Regions from separate parts of the Dorea sp. Marseille-P4042 genome, predicted to be linked through region 2. Evidence: a T-box and tRNA genes for the amino acid it is inferred to sense, from the RefSeq annotation. Region 2 holds a T-box; the other holds one or more tRNA genes.
What was found. The T-box of region 2 lies ahead of C7E02_RS12225 (valine--tRNA ligase). A T-box ahead of a tRNA ligase gene usually reads a tRNA of that ligase, here a tRNA-Val.
Positions count from the first base shown of each region.

Region 1: it has a tRNA-Val gene. The T-box ahead of C7E02_RS12225 (valine--tRNA ligase) is inferred to sense a tRNA for this amino acid. The anticodon was not compared.

Region 1 is NZ_OLMI01000001.1:80,485-86,763, forward strand. It holds gene C7E02_RS00355 (APC family permease) at 1-593, shown strand, start outside; gene ftsH (ATP-dependent zinc metalloprotease FtsH) at 731-2,548, shown strand; tRNA gene C7E02_RS00365 (tRNA-Met) at 2,818-2,891, shown strand; cyclic di-GMP riboswitch class I at 2,985-3,060, shown strand; gene C7E02_RS00370 (hypothetical protein) at 3,190-3,489, shown strand; partial or broken gene C7E02_RS00375 (response regulator) at 3,479-3,829, shown strand; gene bilS (flavodoxin family protein BilS) at 3,867-4,370, shown strand; tRNA gene C7E02_RS00385 (tRNA-Val) at 4,442-4,514, shown strand; tRNA gene C7E02_RS00390 (tRNA-Met) at 4,532-4,605, shown strand; gene C7E02_RS00395 (WYL domain-containing protein) at 4,625-5,230, shown strand; gene C7E02_RS00400 (GNAT family N-acetyltransferase) at 5,294-6,043, shown strand; gene C7E02_RS00405 (SPL family radical SAM protein) at 6,055-6,279, shown strand, end outside.
Region 2 is NZ_OLMI01000002.1:1,343,891-1,350,169, reverse strand. It holds gene C7E02_RS12235 (AAA family ATPase) at 1-1,307, shown strand, start outside; gene C7E02_RS12230 (hypothetical protein) at 1,369-1,770, shown strand; T-box leader at 2,053-2,279, shown strand; gene C7E02_RS12225 (valine--tRNA ligase) at 2,491-5,145, shown strand; gene C7E02_RS12220 (LTA synthase family protein) at 5,161-6,279, shown strand, end outside.

The sequences.
Region 1 (6,279 bases), on a different contig from region 2:
CTGCATATCCGTTGTATGACGCGGCATTGGCAACTGGAAAATTATATGTTATCATTGCATTGTTTGTTGGTACGATCATGGCGTGTCTGGCTTCAGCAAATGGCTGCATTAACGATGCAAGCAGAGCTTGGTTTGCAATGTCAAGAGATGGGCTGATCCCGCCTATATTTGCAAAGACACATCCGAAATATAAGACACCGTACCGGGCAACTGTATTTTTACTGCCGATATCTATGGCATTTGCATTTACAGGAATGTTGGATCAGGTTGTTACATTTTCTATATTTTCAGCGTTGATAGTATATGTGCTGACAGTGATCATGATGTTCCGGTTCCGGAAAATGTATCCCCTTGGAACGATTGAGCGTGGATATGTTGCACCAATCCATCCGGTACCTGCATTGATCGCAGCAGTGTTGATCGGTATAACGCTGCTGGGTATGTATCTGGGTTATTGGATAAATATACTAGGCGGAGTTGCTTTTTATTTCCTGGCATCTGTCTGGTTCTTGAAAAGGAGACTGAAGTTTATAGATAAATCACAGTTCTTAAAAGCCGGTACTCAGAAGTGGCCGAAACCGAAGGAATTATAATCGGAAGATTGTACTTTAATATTTTTATTTTACGAAATTCATACAATTTTCATAATATAAAACTGGAATAATCAGACAAAAACTGTTACCATATAAAAGAAAATTGAATTCGATATTGACAGAATGGAGGAATGATTATGGAACAAGTGAAACGGCCGAAAAAACCGTTGATGTTTTATTATACGATTGTGCTGATTATCCTGATATTATTTAACATTATTGCGATGCCTTACATAAAGGAAAAGCAGATCAAAGATGTAGATTATGGAACATTTATCTCTATGACCGAGAAAAAGGAGATAAAAAAAGTAGAATTGCAGCAACAGGATAATACGATCTTATTTACAGGAAAAGACGGGAAGACTATTTACAAAACGGCGATGGTCAATGATCCGGATCTGACGAAACGATTATATGAAGCGGATGTTTCTTTTTACGGAGAAGAAATTGATCAGTCATCTCCGATCCTGGTTAATATTTTATCCTGGGTGCTTCCAATCTTGTTTTTTGTGGCATTGGGAGAATACATGTCCAGAAAATTGATGAAGCGGGCTGGTGGGGAAAATGCCATGTCTTTCGGAATGGGAAAAAGCAGTGCGAAGATTTATGTGAAATCATCCGAGGGAATCCGTTTCCGTGATGTTGCAGGTGAAGATGAGGCGAAAGAGAATTTAAGCGAGATTGTAGAATATCTTCATAACCCGGCCAGATATAAAGAAATCGGAGCATCGATGCCGAAAGGAATTCTTCTTGTAGGACCTCCGGGAACAGGTAAGACGATGCTTGCAAAAGCAGTTGCCGGTGAGGCAAATGTTCCATTTTTCTCCATGTCCGGTTCTGAATTTGTAGAGATGTTCGTTGGTATGGGTGCATCAAAGGTGCGTGATCTGTTCCAACAGGCAAAAGAAAAAGCACCATGTATTGTGTTTATTGATGAGATAGATGCAATCGGTAAGAAGCGGGATGGACAGATAGGTGGAAATGATGAACGTGAGCAGACCTTGAATCAGTTGCTGACAGAGATGGATGGATTTGAAGACAACACGGGCGTGATCATTCTTGCGGCAACGAACCGTCCAGAATCCCTGGATCCGGCTCTTTTAAGACCGGGACGGTTCGACAGACGTGTGCCGGTAGAACTTCCTGATCTGAAAGGAAGAGAAGATATCCTGAAGGTTCATGCAAAAAAAATAAAAGTTGGTGATAATGTAGATTATAATAAAGTGGCACGTATGGCTTCCGGAGCTTCTGGAGCGGAACTTGCTAATATTGTAAATGAAGCAGCACTTCGTGCAGTTCGTGACAACCGTAAATTTGTAACGCAGGAAGATCTGGAGGAGAGTATTGAGGTTGTTATCGCCGGATATCAGAAGAAAAATGCGATCCTGACAGATAAAGAAAAGCGTATTGTGGCATATCATGAAATCGGGCATGCGCTTGTGGCTGCAAAACAGACTAATTCAGCTCCGGTACAGAAGATTACCATTGTTCCCAGAACGTCGGGGGCTCTTGGCTATACGATGCAGGTCGAGGAAGGCAATCATTATCTGATGACAAAAGAAGAAATCCTGAATAAGATCGCGACTCTTACAGGAGGAAGGGCAGCGGAAGAAATTGTGTTTGGTTCAGTCACGACGGGAGCTTCCAATGATATTGAACAGGCAACCAAGCTTGCAAGGGCTATGATCACAAGATATGGAATGACGTGTGATTTTGATATGGTTGCAATGGAAGTGCAGACGAATCAGTATCTGGGCGGAGATTCTTCCCTGACCTGTTCGGCAGAGACGCAGACAAAGATTGATGAGAAGGTTGTGGAAGTTGTTCGAAGTGAACACGAAAAAGCAGCTGGAATATTGATGGAGAACAGAGAAAAACTGGACGATCTGGCAAGGTATCTGTATGAGAAAGAAACGATTACAGGAGAAGAATTCATGAATATTTTAAACGCCTGATCAGGAAGAGGAGTAAATATACTCGGTGAGAATGTGCAGGAGTTCGGGAAAATATATCTACGAGGTAAAAACGGATTCCACGCACAGACTCACTTTTTCTTTTGATTATCTATTGGAACACCGGTATTTACTGATGCGAGGGACGGAATAAAAGATGGAATTTTTGCAAATGTAGAAAAAATTGAAAAATTTTAAAAAATATGTTGACGAAAGTAGAATCTTATTGTAAACTTAGTAGGCTGGTTCAAGAGAGCAGCGAATATAAATATGGCGGGATAGCTCAGTTGGCTAGAGCACGCGGTTCATACCCGCGGTGTCGCTGGTTCAAATCCAGTTCCCGCTACTTGGAAAGAGAATTCACATTGTGTGTTCTTTTTTTTATACTCTAACATAGAAAAATATGGACATGAGAAAATAAGAAGTGCTATAATTAAAATAATATTTTGGGCAAAACAGACGAAAGTCTGCGACGCAAAGCTATAGGACCTGTAAAATGGTAGCCAGTTGTAAAAAAAGAATGTACACTGTCTATTTTAGATGGTGTTTTTTATATAATCTGTTGATACGAAACTATTAGTAAAGATAATTCATGAATTAGTGGAAAACAATTTCACAAGGGAGAGCATATTGAAAAAGAAAAAATGGAACAGCTTCCGAATATCAATGTTGAATTTGTAGTAGGCAATAATGACCTGGATTTCTACAAGTTTCTTAAGGAAAACGGTGGATTTCCGGATATTATAACCTGCTGTCGTTTTTCGCTTCACGATGCAAGTCCTCTGAAAGACAGTCTGATGGATCTTTCTACAACTAACGTGGCAGGTGCTGTCTATGACACATATCTTAATAATTTTATGAATGAAGATGGAAGCGTAAACTGGCTTCCGGTGTGTGCGGATGCGCATGGCTTTGTAGTGAACAAAGACCTTTTTGAACAGTGAAATTGCGGTGGAGATCCTTAATGAATATGGCTTCCTGGTTGATACAGCAGAAGATGGAGCAGAGGCAGTGGAGAAGGTTAAGAATTCAACAGCAGCTGGCTATGATCTGGTGCTGATGGATGTGCAGATGCCTGTGATGAATGGATATGAGGCAACAAAGCAGATCCGTGCACTGGAGGATCCCAAATTGGCGGGAATTACAATTCTTGCTATGACTGCCAATGCTTTTGAGAAAGATAGAAAGAAAGCACTGGAATGTGGTATGGATGGATTTTTATCCAAGCCAATTGTTATTAAAGATTTGATTGATGCGTTACAACATAATCTGGAGAGAGTTTAGTACAGCAAAAATCAAACAAAGAAGGAGACGATGAGATATGGAACAAGAAAATTATTCAATCGTATTCAGTAGTTCAACTGGTAATACAAAGAAGCTGGCTGATGCAGTCTATGAAATATTGCCAAAAGATAAGTGTGATTATTTTGGGGAGAATGATTCAAAGATCCCTCCATCCGATTTGTTGTATATCGGATTTTGGACTGACAAAGGGAGTGCGGATACCAAGACATTAGAATTATTAGCGAAACTAAAAAACAAGAAGATTTTTCTGTTTGGAACGGCTGGGTTCGGTGGAAGTGATGTATATTTTGAAAAGATCCTCGGACAAGTCAAACAATCCATTGATTCAAGCAATGCTGTTATTGGAGAGTATATGTGCCAGGGAAAAATGCCACAATCTGTGCGTGAACGATATGTAAAGATGAAAGAAAATCCGGAACATCCAGCGAATCTTGATATGTTGATCGCAAATTTTGACTGTGCATTGTCACATCCTGATATGGACGATCTGGAAAAATTAAAAAAGATAATAAAAAAATAAAAAAAGTTATTGACAATACTCACTATATTGATGTATACTAACGAAGTCGGTTCGAGAGAGCCACAAGATATGGGATCATAGCTCAGCTGGGAGAGCATCTGCCTTACAAGCAGAGGGTCATAGGTTCGAGCCCTATTGGTCCCATATATACCTCAATATATGGCGGGATAGCTCAGTTGGCTAGAGCACGCGGTTCATACCCGCGGTGTCGCTGGTTCAAATCCAGTTCCCGCTACTTGTGTAAGAAAAGGAATTTGCAAAAGCAGATTTCTTTTTTTTGTATAAAAAGTGAAAATTGGCTTGAGGTTGATTTTTCACGCTGGGGGAATAAATCGCAAGATAATGCTATGTTTCAAAAGGTAAAGGAAGCAATCATATCACACAAAATGCTTTGTATTGTTTATGTGAATACTCGTGGAGAAGTGATTGAAAGAGTTATCTGTCCGCTTAAAATGGTGTATAAAGCGAAAAGCTGGTATATAAAAGCCTTTTGTATGAATAAGTCCGATTTCCGTATCTTTAAATTGACACGTATTATACAAGCAAGGATTATGGAAAAATTTTTTAATCCTATGGAATTTCCACAAGAAGAAAAAAAGGAAATAAAAGCAAATTGTGAAAATATTATACTGCGTTTTCCTCAAGAAATGGCTTATCGGATTTATGATGAATTTGAAGTTGATGAAATCAATCAAGACGATAATGGTGATTTTATAATTTCCGCTACAATGCCTATAGATGAATGGCTGATTGGTTATCTTCTTTCTTTTGGTTCAAAGGTTTGTATCATAGAACCAAAGTATTTAAAAAAAATTGTCTACAATGAAGCAAAAAAAATATGCGAACAAAATAAACCATGACATATGTTGTCAAGGTTATTGTGATATAATACAGATGAAAAAATATTAAGGGGTGAACTATTTATGAATGAAACATTTATGAACTTAACGTTGGATAATCTGGACACAGAACATATATGTTGTGCAATTTCGGATAAAAAACATCAAGTTGGAGTATCAGTAAAAAAGCAATGGCTTAAGAAACGAATTGAAGAAGGTCATATTTTCCGTAAACTTGATAAAAAAGGAAAAGTATTTATTGAATATGCTCCGATAGAAACAGCATGGGTTCCTGTTTCTGGAGAAAACTATCTGTATATTTACTGCCTTTGGGTATCTGGCTCTTTTAAGGGAAAAGGATATGCAAAATCTTTACTTGAATATTGTATTCATGACGCAAAGGAAACTGGGAAATCAGGTGTATGCGTTTTCAGTTCAAAAAAGAAAAAGCCTTTTTTATCTGATAAGAAGTTTTTTCTGAAATATGGTTTTGAAGTGGTAGATACGGTTGGGAATGATTATGAGTTATTGTCATTGTCTTTTGATGGGAATAAGCCTTGTTTTTCTGAAAACGCAAAAAAAATGACAATAGAGCAAAAGGAGCTGACAATCTATTATGGATTACAGTGTCCATATATTCCTAATTGCATTGAACAAGTACAGGAATACTGTAATAAAAATAATATACCATTAAATCTAATTGCTGTAGATACTTTAGAAAAAGCTAAAAATGTTCCTTGTATTTTCAATAATTGGGCTGTATTTTATAACGGTGATTTTGTGACTAATCATCTTTTGAATGAAACTTTTTTAAAAAAGAAATTTCAATTATAAAGGTATAGTTTATGCACTTAAAAAAAGTGAAAGGGATTTTATCTTCATCAAATGGAATGAACCTATATCGAGGTTGTACGCACGGCTGTATATATTGTGACTCAAGAAGCAAATGTTACCACATGGAACATGCTTTTGAAGATGTTGAAGTCAAAGAAAATGCTATTATCCTTTTAGAAAATACTTTAAAAAGAAAACGATTAAAATGTATGTTGAGCACTGGTTCTATGACAGAT
Region 2 (6,279 bases):
ATCAATACGACACGATTTCTGTAAATATGCAGGAGATTTTGAGCAGGAGCCATAATGTCTGTGAATTGATTAGCCGATTTGGCAGACTTATCATTCGAGATTTAAAAAATGAGTATCCGGATGTGGATTATTTTGATGATACAGATGTTATAGAGTGCATGCAGGATGTATACGCGCAGAAAAAACAGCCATTTATCATTATTATAGATGAATGGGACTGCATTTTCCGAGAATATAAAGAAAATAAAGAAGCTCAGGAAAAATATCTCGATTTCCTAAGAGATTTGTTAAAGGATAAGGCGTATGTTCATCTGGCGTATATGACAGGAATTCTTCCGATAAAAAAATATGGAACTCATTCAGCTTTAAATATGTTTGATGAATTTTCTATGATAGATCCGGGACCGTTGGCGAGATATGTTGGATTTACGGAAAATGAAGTGAAGAAACTGTGTGAACAGTACCAGATGGATATGGCAGAGATAAAGAACTGGTATGATGGATATTCCTTTGAAAATGGAATCTCTATTTACAGTCCGCGTTCCGTGGTAAATTGCATGCGATTTGGAAAAATCGGAAATTACTGGAATCAGACAGAAACATTTGAAGCGCTGCGAATTTATATAGAGATGAATTTCGAAGGGCTAAAAGATGATGTCATAAGTATGATTGCGGGAAATGCAGTACCGGTAAATACAGGAAGCTTTGCCAATGATATGTCAACATTTCACACAGAAGATGATGTCCTGACACTTTTGATACATTTGGGGTATGTATCGTATGATTATGATAATAAGACTGTAAAAATTCCAAATGAAGAAGTAAGAACTGAGTATGTGAACAGTATATCTGCTTCAACATGGGGTGAAGTATCAAAGGCATTGAAAGAGTCAGCGGACACATTGGAAGCAATCTGGCAGAAACGGCCAAAGCAGGTAGCAGAAGCCGTTCGGCAGGCACATTTTGAAACTTCTCACATTCAGTACAATGATGAAAATGCATTAAGTTATACAATTTCACTCGCATTGTATGCTGCAAGAAATTTTTATGTGATTCACAGAGAGTTGGCAGGAGGAAAAGGATTTGCAGATCTTGTTTTTCTTCCGCGAAAAAAATTTCCGGAAAAACCAGCAATTGTAGTAGAACTAAAATGGGATAAAACTGCAGAAGGAGCCATTGCACAGATAAAGAATAAGGAATATTGCAGAAGCCTTGAAGAATATGAAGGAAATATTTTATTGGTAGGTGTGAATTACAATAAGCAGACAAAAGAACACGAATGTGTCATAGAAGAGTATGTAAAATAATTGTGGAAGCATAAAGAAAGCTAAAGTTGTAGACAGCATAAAATCCGGGGAGGGATACCTTATGAAGAAAATAGCATTTATCATATGTTGTATTTTAACTTTATCCTTAGCAGCTTGCAGTAACAGACAGGAAAATCCCCAGATTAGTAAGTGGGATTGTTCCGTCAACTGTGCAGAACAATCAACTTCCAACAAATATGTGATTACCTACTCTGATGAAAAATTAACATCACAGACAGGAGCACTGACCTTCTATAATGGCAATGAATTTGAAATTACCATACATCTTATTAATAACGGCGAAGAAGAACGGAGAGAAACAATCCCGGCAGGCGGTTCAACCTGCTTAAAACAACTCAAAGAAAATATAGAGTACATCGTAGGAATACACGCAGATGTCACAGAAGATATGCCTATTAAACTGACAGCTTATGACGGAGAAAAGACGGACGCTGAACCATAAAATGATTATATGATACATTTTTAAGGTAGTAATAAAAGCTTTTGCATAACAGATTTTTGAAAAATAATGGATTTACTATTGAGTAGTGGGTATCAAAAAAAATAAAGCATCAAAAGAGTCTCAAGAAAGCATTGAGTTATTTTCGCAACAATAGAAAACACTCAGCTTTCGAGAGCCCCTTTTGATACGGTCTCTTAAGGTTTTCTGAAAATTCCCTAAAAACCTTGACAAACAGGGCTTCTGTGGCTATGATATTTTGTAGTTTCATGGTTGATAAACCAGTTAAATGCGTTGAAAAAGAGGAGTATGCATAAGTCGTTCTGACAGAGAGAGATGCCCATTGGCTGCGAGGCACTTGAGAATAGAGATGCAGAAGGTAGCTTTGGAGCAGGAACGCTGAAGTCACAGTAGGCGGTCCCGGAGTCGTTCCCGTTAAAGAATAGGATGAGATGTATAGAGGAGTTTCTTCTATATAATAAAGGTGGTACCGCGAATCAATCGCCCTTTGTGAGAATAAAGGGCGTTTTTTTATAATTAAGAAATGCATTTCCTAACTATAAAAAAGCCTCCGGCAGGATGCGCACTGCGGCGTACAATGATGGTACCGCAAGCGGCCGCCGCAGGCTCCAGAATGTGCTGGGGCACATTCTATATTTTGCCCTGAAATGCGAAAAATGTGTGAAAACACGAACCAGGAAACACATATTTGAGGAGGAGACTATGAGTCAGAATTTGGAGAAAACTTACAATCCGAAAGAGATTGAAGACAAACTGTACCAGAAGTGGTGCGAAAATAAGTATTTCCACGCAGAAGTGGACAGAAGTAAGAAACCATTTACAATCGTAATGCCGCCACCGAATATTACCGGTAAGCTTCACATGGGACATGCTCTTGACAACACGATGCAGGATATCCTGATCCGCTACAAGAGAATGCAGGGATACAATGCACTGTGGATTCCGGGAACAGACCATGCGGCTATTTCTACAGAAGTAAAGGTTACCAATCAGTTAAAAGACGAAGGTATTGATAAAAAAGAACTTGGCCGTGAGAAATTCTTAGAAAGAACATGGCAGTGGAAAGAAGAATATGGCGGAACTATCACATCACAGCTTAAAAAGATGGGTGTTTCCTGTGACTGGGACAGAGAGCGTTTCACAATGGACGAGGGATGTTCTGAAGCAGTTGAGAAAGTATTCTTGAACCTTCATAAAAAAGGATTCATTTACAGAGGGTCCAGAATCATCAACTGGTGTCCGGTATGTAAGACTTCCCTGTCTGATGCCGAGGTAGAGCATGAAGAGCAGGACGGATTCTTCTGGCACATTAAGTACCCAATCGTAGGAACAGACCGTTTCCTTGAGATTGCAACAACACGTCCGGAGACTCTTCTGGGAGATACTGCAATTGCAGTTCACCCGGATGATGAGAGATATAAAGATATCGTTGGAAAGATGTGTAAGCTGCCACTGACAGACCGTGAAATTCCGATTGTTGCAGATTACTACGTAGACAAAGAGTTCGGAACAGGTGCTGTTAAGATCACACCGGCACATGACCCTAACGACTTTGAAGTTGGAAAACGTCACAATCTGCCAGAACTTAACATCATGAATGATGATGCTACGATCAACGAGAAGTATGGTGGAAAATATGCAGGCATGGATCGCTACGAAGCAAGAAAAGCTATGGTAGAGGATCTGAAAGAGCAGGGATATCTTGTAAAAGTTGTTCCACATTCTCATAATGTAGGAACTCACGATAGATGTCATACAACGGTAGAGCCAATGATCAAACAGCAGTGGTTCGTAAAGATGGAAGAGCTTGCAAAACCAGCCATTGAGGCGATCAAGAATGGTGAGCTTAAGTTTGTACCAGAGCGTTTTGATAAGATTTACCTGCACTGGCTTGAGAATATCCGTGACTGGTGCATATCCAGACAGATCTGGTGGGGACATAGAATCCCAGCCTACTACTGCCAGGATTGTGGAGAAGTCGTAGTAGCTTCCGAAGCACCGGAAAAATGCCCACATTGTGGTTGTACACATTTTAAACAGGATGAGGATACGCTGGATACATGGTTCAGTTCTGCGCTTTGGCCATTCTCAACACTTGGCTGGCCACATGAGACGGAGGATCTTGACTATTTCTATCCAACGAATGTACTTGTAACTGGATACGACATCATTTTCTTCTGGGTTATCCGTATGGTATTCTCAGGATATGCACATACAGGAAAGGCACCATTTAACACAGTACTGATACACGGACTTGTTCGCGATTCTCAGGGACGCAAGATGAGTAAATCACTTGGAAATGGTATCGATCCTCTGGATGTTATCGATCAGTACGGCGCAGACGCACTTCGTATGACACTGATTACAGGAAATGCTCCTGGAAATGATATGCGTTTCTACAACGAACGTGTAGAGGCAAGCCGTAATTTTGCAAATAAAGTATGGAATGCTTCCAGATATATTCTTATGAATATGGAAGGAAAAGAGATCACAGAGCCACAGGCAGAGGATCTGGGACCTGCAGACCGCTGGATTTTATCTGCATGCAATAATGTGGTAAAAGATGTAACAGAGAACTTAGATAAGTTCGAGCTTGGAATTGCACTTTCCAAGATTTATGACTTTATCTGGGACGAGTTCTGTGACTGGTACATTGAACTTTCAAAATATGCAATCTACCACGCAGACGAGAATCCGAAGAGTGCGAACGCTGCACTTTGGACATTGAAGAAAGTTCTTGGTGACGCACTGAAGCTTCTTCACCCATACATGCCATTTGTTACAGAGGAAATCTACAGCAAACTGGTTCCAGAAGAAGAGTCCCTGATGATGTCAAGCTGGCCGGTATATGAGGAAAAATGGAATGACGCAGAGAATGAAAACATTCTGAACCATTACAAAGAAATCGTAAGAGGTGTCAGAAACATTCGTTCCGAGATGAATGTTCCAAATTCCAGAAAGGCAACGATCTACGTTGTATGCGAGGACGAGAAGCTCTCAGCCGGTCTTGCAGTATTAAAAGAGTCTGCAATGATGATGGCATCTGCCGGAGACTTCATTGTACAGGCAGACAAGAGCGGTATCGCAGACGATGCAGTGTCTGTAGTAGTTCCGGATGCAACCGTTTATGTGCCGCTTGAGGAGCTGATCGATTTTGAGCAGGAAAAAGAGCGTCTTACAAAAGAAGAGACTCGCCTGAATAAAGAGATTGCACGTTCCAACGGCATGCTGAATAACGAGAAGTTTGTAAGCAAAGCACCGGCTGCAAAGGTACGGGAAGAGCGTGAGAAACTGGAAAAATATGAGCAGATGCTTGCTCAGGTCAAGGAGCGTCTTGCAGGATTACAGAAAAAATAAATGTAAGGGGATATTATGAAAAAGCTGCGAAAGGAAGAGGTTATAGCATACTGGAAGGAACGTAGAGAGCGAAGGGCAAAAATACTGGAAGAGAGAAGAAATGGTGCATTTGCGCAGAAGATGAAACCTGTCTATCAGTTTATGAACCGGTTTTCTCTGATATTTCACGCGCTTTTAGCATGTCTGATCAATTTTGCAATTGAGGCAATTTCAAGACATTCACTTGTTCAGGCATGGAGCTATATGACACAGACACCACTCGTCTTCCTTTACAATGCATTTATGATATTTATGACATTTACGGTGGTATACCTGTTCCGGCGAAGGGTGTTCACAAGAATCATTATCGGTGTACTTTGGATGATTCTTGGAATCTGTAACGGTTACATGCTGATGAAGCGAGTGACACCGTTCAATGCCCAGGACCTGAAGGTAGCAACCGATGCGGTCAGCCTGATCAACAATTATTTCAATGGATTTGAGATCGTGATCGTATTGGTGGGAATTGCAGCGGTCGTTATATGGCTGATTTCCATGTGGCGCCGCGGTGGTCAGTATGGAGGGAAAATGCACCGGCTTCTGGCAATTGCCGGAGTGGCTGTATGTGCCATGCTATTCAGCTTCACAACAGATCAGGCAATTGATAAGCGAGTGCTTTCCACATACTTTGGAAATATTGCATTTGCCTATGAGGATTACGGACTTCCGTACTGCTTTATGTCCAGTGTATTTAATACAGGAATCGATGAGCCGAATGATTATAATGAGGAGACTATTGATCGGATTACGAATAACGGAGAAATGGCCGAGAATAAAACAGGGCGTGCCTCTGATGATCTTCCGAATATCATTGTGGTTCAGTTAGAGTCCTATTTTGATGTAGATGAGGCGGAATTTTTCACAACAAGCGAAGATGCATGCCCGAATCTGCATGAGATGTACAAGAATTATTCTTCCGGATATTTCAAAGTTCCGTCTGTAGGAGCCGGAACCGCGAATACAGAGTTCGAAGTGCTGACAGGAATGAATATGCGTTTCTTCGGACCTGGAGAGTATCCGTATAAAACAGTTGTCAAGAACCAGCCATGTGAGAGTGCTGCAACAGCTCTCTCAGCACTGGGATACGGTACTCAT